Chondromyces crocatus: one gene and its partner. The protein of the gene in region 2 binds, or shares a complex with, the protein of the main gene of each other region. Links are inferred from orthologs where the notes say so. Each region holds a gene or a part of one and is shown on either strand. Other genes may lie near its edges.

Region 1 (3,122 bases), 4.0 Mb from region 2 along the record:
GTGTACCTTTCGGCCAGAAGAGGAACCAGAAGCCAATGAGCAGGAAAATTCCTGCAATGGTACCCGCCAGACGTCGACGCATGCGTGATTGAACAACAATCACGATCGATGGATGCACGTCAATGCCGAGACCGCATCGAACGGCTTCGAATCGAGGTGGTTCCTGAATCGAAGATAAGTGCACCCCAATGCAGGAATTGCGCACATCGGGCGTGATGTGCTCCCTGGTCACGAACCGGTTCAATCATCCAGGACAGGGAAGGTTGCTACGCGCTGCATCGTTTTCTTCGCAGATCCAGGCGGTGTGATCGCGGGAGCGGCCGCATCCCGATTCGCCACGCCTTCGACGAGCATTCGACGTCCCATTGCAATGCGCACCGCGTTCGAGGTGTCGCACACGAGCGATGACGGATGCGCTGACGCAGCGAGGATGCAAACGCATCGGAGGTGCAGGTGTGAGGTGAAGGCATGAGCGTGCAGGCGTGAGGTGGGCGCAGGCATGAGACGGGTGCAGGCGTGAGCGTGCAGGCGTGAGGGGCGAGCGTGAGCGGCGAGGGTTGGCGTCGCGTGAGGGCGTGCGTGCAGGCGTGACGTGGGAGGTAAAGGAGGAACGGCGCGAAGCCTCTGAATGAGGAGAGACGGACGAGAAGGCCGACGTCGTGAGCGCAAGGCAGACGCGAAAGGCCTGAAGGAAAGACCTGACGCGAGACGCGAAAGAGGTCGCGTCGGGTGCGCTGGGTCGCGGACCGATGCCCGAGAGGCTAGGCAGACGGCGCGGGGCAGGGTAGGAGTCAAGGGTGCAGCGTCGTGAATCGCCGCCGGACTCGTACGCAGCGGGCCGCTTCGAAGGTCCGGATTCGGCGTGGGAGACGATGGTCCCCGTGTCGGGGCCAGGGCCGGCGTCTGGACCTGGCAGCGGTGGCGTGCGTCGTCCGTCGTTCGATGGGGAGCCCGAGGTGCTCTCCGTCGGCGAGCTGGACAAGCGGCTGAAGCGCCTCCTGGAGGGGTCGACCAAGGACCTGCGGGTCGAGGGCGAGGTCTCCGGGCTGAAGCGCGCGTCGAGCGGGCATGCCTACTTTTCGCTGAAGGACGAGCGGGAAGAGGCGTGCATCGAGTGCGTGATGTACCGGACGGCGGGGCCGCGCTCGCTGCGGCTCCTGGCGGACGGGACGCGGGTGGTGGTGACGGGGCGGGCGTCGCTCTATGTGCCCCGCGGGCGGCTCCAGTTCATCGTGGAGCAAGCGGCGCCTGCGGGTCGTGGCGCGCTGCTGGAGGCGCTGGAGCGGCTGAAGGAGCTGCTCGCGTCGGAGGGGCTGTTCGCACTGGAGCGCAAGCGGCCGCTGCCGAAGGAGCCGCGGGTGATCGGGGTGGTCACGAGCGGGAGCGGAGCGGCGATCCACGACATCGTGACGGTCGCGTTCCGGCGCGGGGGCGCGCGGCTCTTGCTGGCGCCGGCACCGGTGCAAGGGGCCGGGGCGGGGGCCCGGATCTGTCGGGCGATCGGGCTGCTGGAGCAGGTGCCCGAGGTGGACGTGATCATCGTGGGGCGCGGTGGGGGATCGGCCGACGATCTGAGCGCGTTCAACGACGAGGCGGTGGTGCGGCGGGTGGCGCTCGCGCGGGTGCCGATCGTGAGCGCGGTCGGGCACGAGGTGGACGTCTCGCTGACGGATCTCGCGGCCGACGCGCGGGCGGCGACGCCGTCGCAGGCGGCGGAGATGCTGGTGCCGGACGCGGGGGCGCGGAAGCGAGAGCTGAGCTTGCTGACGCGGCGCCTGGCGCGGGCGATGGGGCACACGCTCGACGCGGCGCGGGCCGATCTGGATCGGCGGATGGCGTCGCTCGGGTCGCCAGAGCGGCTGCTGGCAGAGCCTCAGCAGGCGCTGGATGATCTGACGGCGCGGTTGGAGCGCGCGATGGAGCGGCGGCTGACGGGGGATCGGGCGGGCCTCGCGCAGCTGGAGCGGCGGCTGGCGGGTCGTCATCCGCGGGCGGTGATCGCGGATGCGCGGGCGTCGCTGGGGCCGCTGACGGTGCGGCTGGGGGCGGCGACGCGGCGGTACGTGCGGGGGCTGCGTGGGCAGTTCGCCGAGGATGTGGCGCGGCTGTCGGCGATGTCGCCGCTGTCGGTGCTGGCGCGTGGGTACGCGATCACGACGGATGGCGAGGGGCGGGCGATCCTCGACGCGCGATCGGTGGGGGTGGGGGAGCGGATCACGGTGCGGGTCCACGAGGGGGCGCTGCGGGCGACGGTGACGGCGACGGCGGGGCCAGGGGAGCCGCTCGACGAGGGGGCAGGGGGCGGGTCCGGGGGCGGCGCGGCCGGCGGCGGCGGCGCAGGGAGACCCCGGGGTGGACGCGCGCCGCGGCGGCGGGCGCCGCGGGTGGAGACCGAGCAGCTTCGGCTCGGGCTGGAGATCGCGGAGGAGCCTCGCGCTGATGGCTGAGCGACGGTTGTTCGTGCTCATCGGGCACCCGGTGCGGCACTCGGTGTCTCCGGTGATGCACACGGCAGCGTTCCGTTCGCTTCACCTGCCGCACATCTACAGCGCGTTCGACGTGCCGACGGAGGCCGATCTCCGGCAGATCGTGGGCGAGGTGCGCAGCGGCGTGATCGCGGGCGCGAACGTGACGGTGCCGCACAAGCAGACGGTGCTCTCGATGGTCGACGCGATCGACGAGAGCGCGGCGGCGGTGGGGGCCGCGAACGTGCTGGTGCGGACGCCGGACAAGCGGGTGGTCGCGTACAACACGGACGCGCTGGCGCTGGCCGACGAGCTGGACGAGCTGATGCGGGAGACGGGGCCGGTGGTGCCGAGCAGGAAGGCGCGCGGGGGAGCCGCCGAGGTGCCAGGGATGGGACGCGCGGTGAGCGCGCCAGCGGTGAGCGATCCGGCGGTGAGCGATCCGGCGGTGAGCGATCCGGCGGTGAGCGATCCGAGCTTGCCTTGTCCGCGGCGGCGCGCGGTGATCATCGGGGCGGGGGGCGCGGGGCTCGCGGCGATCGTCGCCTGTCAGCGTCTGGGGATGCACTTGATCAGCGTCACCACCCGCTCGTGGACGAGCTCGGCGGTGATGCTGGAGTCGGCTTCGGGGGAGCGCGCCCGCGCGCTGGGGGCGCT
Region 2 (4,479 bases):
AGGCTGCGTCGATGGAGATGACGTCGGAGAAGTCTCCGTGCTCTGGGCACGTCTTTTCCATCACGATCGTGCTGCCCCGCTGCACGATGCGCGCTTTGATCTCGCCTGGCTTGTCGGTCAGGAGTTTCGTCCAGTCGGCGCGTCCGCTCAGAATTTCCGAGCGCGCCTCCTTCACACAGCGCGGGCAAAGGCTATCGGTCTCTCGCGGCCAGCCCAGCGTGGGCTTCGTCCGCTGCTTCGTGCGCGGGATCGGCTTGTCGCTCCAGCGTGGCTTGAACGGTGACGGCTCGGGACCCAGGTCGGCGACGCGCTGCAGCAACCCCCAGGCCTTGTCTGCCGACACGCAAACGGCTTTCTCCAGGGTGCGGACGAGGCGTTCGTGATGAATCAAAATTATCCCTCGAGGGCTTGGGGCCGTGGCGTGCAGGGTACGAACCAGGTGCCTAGCCTTCCACAGTTTTCAGGCATCTGCGTCCTGAGATCGTGACAGGGACGCACGTTCGGGATAATCCCGGCGGCGTGAGGATGCGCGCTGAGGCTGGCCGCGGCTCCGGGGCGACTGGAGGGGGAAAAGCGCATGCGGAGAACACCGCTCGGTCGAGCCAGCTCGTCCGAGGTGGGATGGCGCTCCTCGCCGCGCTTGCTTCCATCATCGCCCCCGCGGAAGCGCAGGCCCAGGTCCAGGCAACCTCTGGAGAATCGTCAACCCATGCGCACGGAAGCGGCGCATCGCTTCGCGCCAATGTCGGCGTGGCGGTGGCGCAGTCGCTGCTTTCCTCGTCGGACCCGCCGACGCGGTTGCGTGGCATCACGCGCCTGGGCGCCCTCGGAACACCGGAGGCCATCGACCAGCTCCTCGAAGCGCTGGAGCAAGGCTCCTCGCTGGGACGAGATCCCCGCGCCCGCCTCGAAGCCGTACGCGTGCTCGCCGCCCACACGCAGCGCGATCCGGTCCGCCAGCTCCTCACCCGAGAGCTCAACGAGGGGGCAGGAGCGCCTGGACGAGGCGCGGCGTCGCCGCTCTCCGAGCTGATACGCGAGACGGCGGCTCTGGCGCTCTCCCGTGCGGGTGACAAGCGCTCCATTTCCGTGCTGACCAGCGCCATCGTTCAAGGAGGCGCGCCGGGCGCCGCAGCAGAACGCGCGCTTCGCGCTCATCCTCCTTCTTCCATCGATCTCATCGTCGGCAACAAGAAGCTGCCCCCGCTCGAACTCACACGCTTTCTCGGTGATCTCGGTGACCTCCGTGCCGTCGAACGGCTTCGCCGAGGGCTCGCGGGGGCGGACGTCGCGGCGCAGCTCGCGTCCGGCCTCGCGCTGGCCAAGCTCGGAGATGAGGTGGCGCTCGAGCCGGCGCGCGGCTGGCTGCGCAAGAGCGAGCCCAGGACGCTCTCCGTCGCTGCAGAGATCCTCGTGCACTTGGGGGCTCGCGAAGCACCTGGCGCGGTCGGGGCTCTCCTCCGCGGGGAGACGACTCACCTGGAGGGACTCAGGCTCGCCGAGATGCTGCCTTCTCCCTCTCTCGCGCCGCTGCTCGTCCAGGTGCTTCCAGGACTCCCCGAAGAGGAGCGGCCCCGCGCCGTGACCGTACTGGGACGCACCGGCGGGCCCGCCGCGATCAAGGCCTTGCGAGCACTGCTCGTCCAGTCTCCGCTCGCCAGCGCCGCCGCGTTCGCGCTCGCGGGAATGCCGGGCGAGCCAGCAAAAACGACCCTGGCGACACTCCTCGCCGAAGCGAACCAAGGGAACGACCGCGCGTACAGAAGGCTACTGCTGCGAGCATCCATCCTTCGTGCGCTGCTCTTGAATGATCCGCCTGCGGGGCTCGAAGAGCACCTTCGGCCGATGCTCGCGCCTTCCGCCAGTCCAGCTGATCGAGCTGTCGCTGCGTTCGGCCTCTCCGCGATGGGATCTTCGGTGCTCGCGGAGATGGCACGAGCCTGTTCATCCTCGGGGGCTTCCGCGCGGTCGAGCGACGGACCTTCTTCCAGCGCTCGCTCTCGTCCCCGGGTGGACCGCGCCTGTGATCCTCCGGTACTTCAAGCTGCAGCCCGCGGAGCGCTCGCGCGGGGGGCCACGGCCCTCGAGCCCCTCGGGGCGTTGCTCGAGGAGCTCACGACCGCAGGCATTTCCGCCCAGCATCCCACCGAAGATCTCGATGAACCCCCGACGCGGGTGACCCTCACTGCAGGGCTCGCGCTCCTGAACGCGCCCGATGGCGGAGCGGTTCCCACGTCGCAGCTCTCCGCCTGGGCCGAGGCTGGTGGGGCCTTGGCTCCCCTCGCTGCGCGCGCGCTCGCCAGCCGCGACGACAAGGTCGTTCGACGTACCCTGGATCGCCTCCTCGAGGGCAGCGATCCCGTCGTCCGCGCCCACGTCGCGCTCGGTCTTGGACGCGCCCCGGAGCCCGACAGCATCTCGCTCCTCACCACAGCCTACCGGTTCGAAGAGGACCCCTATGTCCGCAGGGCGTTGATCCGCGGCATCTCGCGGCGGACGGAAGCCCAGCGCCACGCCACCCTGGTGCTGGCGCACGACCTCGATCCGGACCCCTCCGTTCGTTCCCTCGCGCGCGCAGCGCTCGAAGGACGCCCCCTCGACCACCCCGCGTCTCCGCTGGCCACTGGCGTTCTCTGGATCACTGTCGTCCCCAACGATCCGGGCGCGACCACCCAGATCTCGGAGCGCGCCGGCCGCGTCGTTCGCCCTGATGGACTTGCTCTCCCGGTGGCCACCGATCCTGACGGCACGCTGCTCGTGCCTGGTGTGCCACCTGGACCGGGAGCGGTCACCCTTGCGTCGGCGGTGGCGTCGGGTGAGCCTAAGACGAGATGACGGAACGACAGGACGAAGGAGCTGGAAGCGCGGCCGGGAAGACGGCAAAGGCCGCCGCACCTGGTACCGAGCTGGTGTCCTTCGAGGACTCCACCCGACGCCTCGCCCAGATCGTTGCCGAGCTCGAGGGGGGCGACATGCCGCTCGAGCGCGCCCTGTCGCTCTTCGAAGAAGGGGTGCGTCTCTCGCGTGCGGCACAGGAGCGCCTCGACGGCGCGGAGCGACGTGTCGAGGAACTCCTCGGCGTGGACGCAGACGGACGTCCGACGACGCGTGAGTTCGAGAGCAGCTAACCAGACCAGGACGGGGGCGAGGTCATGAAGACGGCGGCGGCGCTGGTAATTGGCAACGAGCTGCTCAGCGGGAAGATCGCGGACGCCAACCTGGTCGTCCTCGCGCGTACCTTGCGCGAAGCCGGCGTGGAACTCCGGCGTGCCGTCTTCGTGCTGGACGACGTGGACGTCATCGCCGAAGAAGTCCGAGCGCTCGCCGGCGCTCACGACGTGCTCTTCACGAGCGGCGGCGTGGGCCCGACGCATGACGACGTCACCATCGAAGGGGTGGCCCGTGCCTTCGGCGCCCCCGTGGTCACCTCACCGATTCTGGCCGACCTCTTGCGGGGCCACTACGGGGACCGCCTCCTGGAAGGGCACCTCTTCATGGCCCGTGTTCCAGAAGGAGCCAGGTTGGTCTCGGGAGAGACCGTCGTCTGGCCGGTCGTGGTGATGCAGAACGTCTGGATCCTCCCGGGGGTCCCCGAGATCTTCCTCGCCAAGCAGCCCCTCATTCGCGCCGAACTGGCCGGAGAGAGCCCATTCATCTCGTTCGCCGTGCTCACCACCCTCGACGAAGGTCAGCTCAAGCCGATGCTCGACCGGGTCGTCGAGGACCATCGTGACGTCGCCATCGGCTCCTACCCCCGCTGGTCCGGCGCCGAGTACCGCACACGCCTCACCTTCGACGGCCTCCTCGAGGACCGAGTGCGTGCCGCGCGTGATGCGTTCGCCTCCAGCCTGCCTGCGGGCACCTTGGTCGGCGTCGAGTAGCGCTCGTCGCCACCCCTTCCGCCACTCCGCCACCCCTCCATCCGCCCAGAAGCAGGGAGTTCGAGGGAAGCCGCTCATGGCCTGCGCCGTGCTTGGGGGTGGCTCATGGCTGGTTGTCGTGTGACCTCTCTGGCTGATGTCGTCCTGCCTGCTGGGCCCCGCGAGCGGGCCCTCGAAGTCGGTGTTTCAGCACTCGGCGACGCGGACTTGCTCGCGATCGTGCTCGGGACGGGTCTCCCAGGTCGACCCGTCACCCTGCTCTCCGCCTCCGTCCTTCATCATTTCTCTGGCCTCGATGGCCTGGCGCGCCTCGGACCCCACGCGCTGGCCGAGCATCCTGGCCTCGGTCTCGCCAAGGCGCTCCGGATCGCGGCCGCCATCGAGCTGGGACGTCGCTCCCACGAGCGCGCCGCGCGCCCCCGGCCGCCGATCCGGACCTCGGCCGCGATCGCCACCTGGTGCGCAGCGAGATTCGGGAGCCTGGAGCACGAGCAGATGTGGGTCATCTCGCTGGACGGCCGGAACGGTATGCGCGGCGCGCGCCGCGTCGCCCAGGGAGGGCAGCACGGCTGCTCGGTGAGCGCGCGCGACATCTTGC

What was found. Proteins that work in one complex are often made in the same cells at the same time.
Region 1: the proteins of xseB (region 2) and xseA are in contact, whole or in part, in a cryo-EM structure (PDB 8TXR), measured with the Escherichia coli proteins. The link is inferred for Chondromyces crocatus from one-to-one orthologs.

The regions. Positions count from the first base shown.
Region 1 is NZ_CP012159.1:5,277,264-5,280,385, forward strand. Bases 129-3,122 are described here. They hold xseA (exodeoxyribonuclease VII large subunit), read left to right. Parts: upstream 129-797; coding sequence 798-2,447; downstream 2,448-3,122. Other genes in these bases: CMC5_RS41660 (shikimate dehydrogenase), read left to right, coding at 2,440-3,122. UniProt on the Escherichia coli protein: Bidirectionally degrades single-stranded DNA into large acid-insoluble oligonucleotides, which are then degraded further into small acid-soluble oligonucleotides.
Region 2 is NZ_CP012159.1:9,324,667-9,329,145, reverse strand. The notes cover bases 1,481-4,479. They hold xseB (exodeoxyribonuclease VII small subunit), read left to right. Parts: upstream 1,481-2,831; coding sequence 2,832-3,128; downstream 3,129-4,479. Other genes in these bases: radC (RadC family protein), read left to right, coding at 3,987-4,479; CMC5_RS33690 (competence/damage-inducible protein A), read left to right, coding at 3,153-3,881; CMC5_RS33700 (HEAT repeat domain-containing protein), read left to right, coding at 1,481-2,835. Outside these bases: CMC5_RS33705 (radical SAM protein), read right to left, coding at 1-343; more of CMC5_RS33700, read left to right, coding at 526-1,480. UniProt on the Escherichia coli protein: Bidirectionally degrades single-stranded DNA into large acid-insoluble oligonucleotides, which are then degraded further into small acid-soluble oligonucleotides.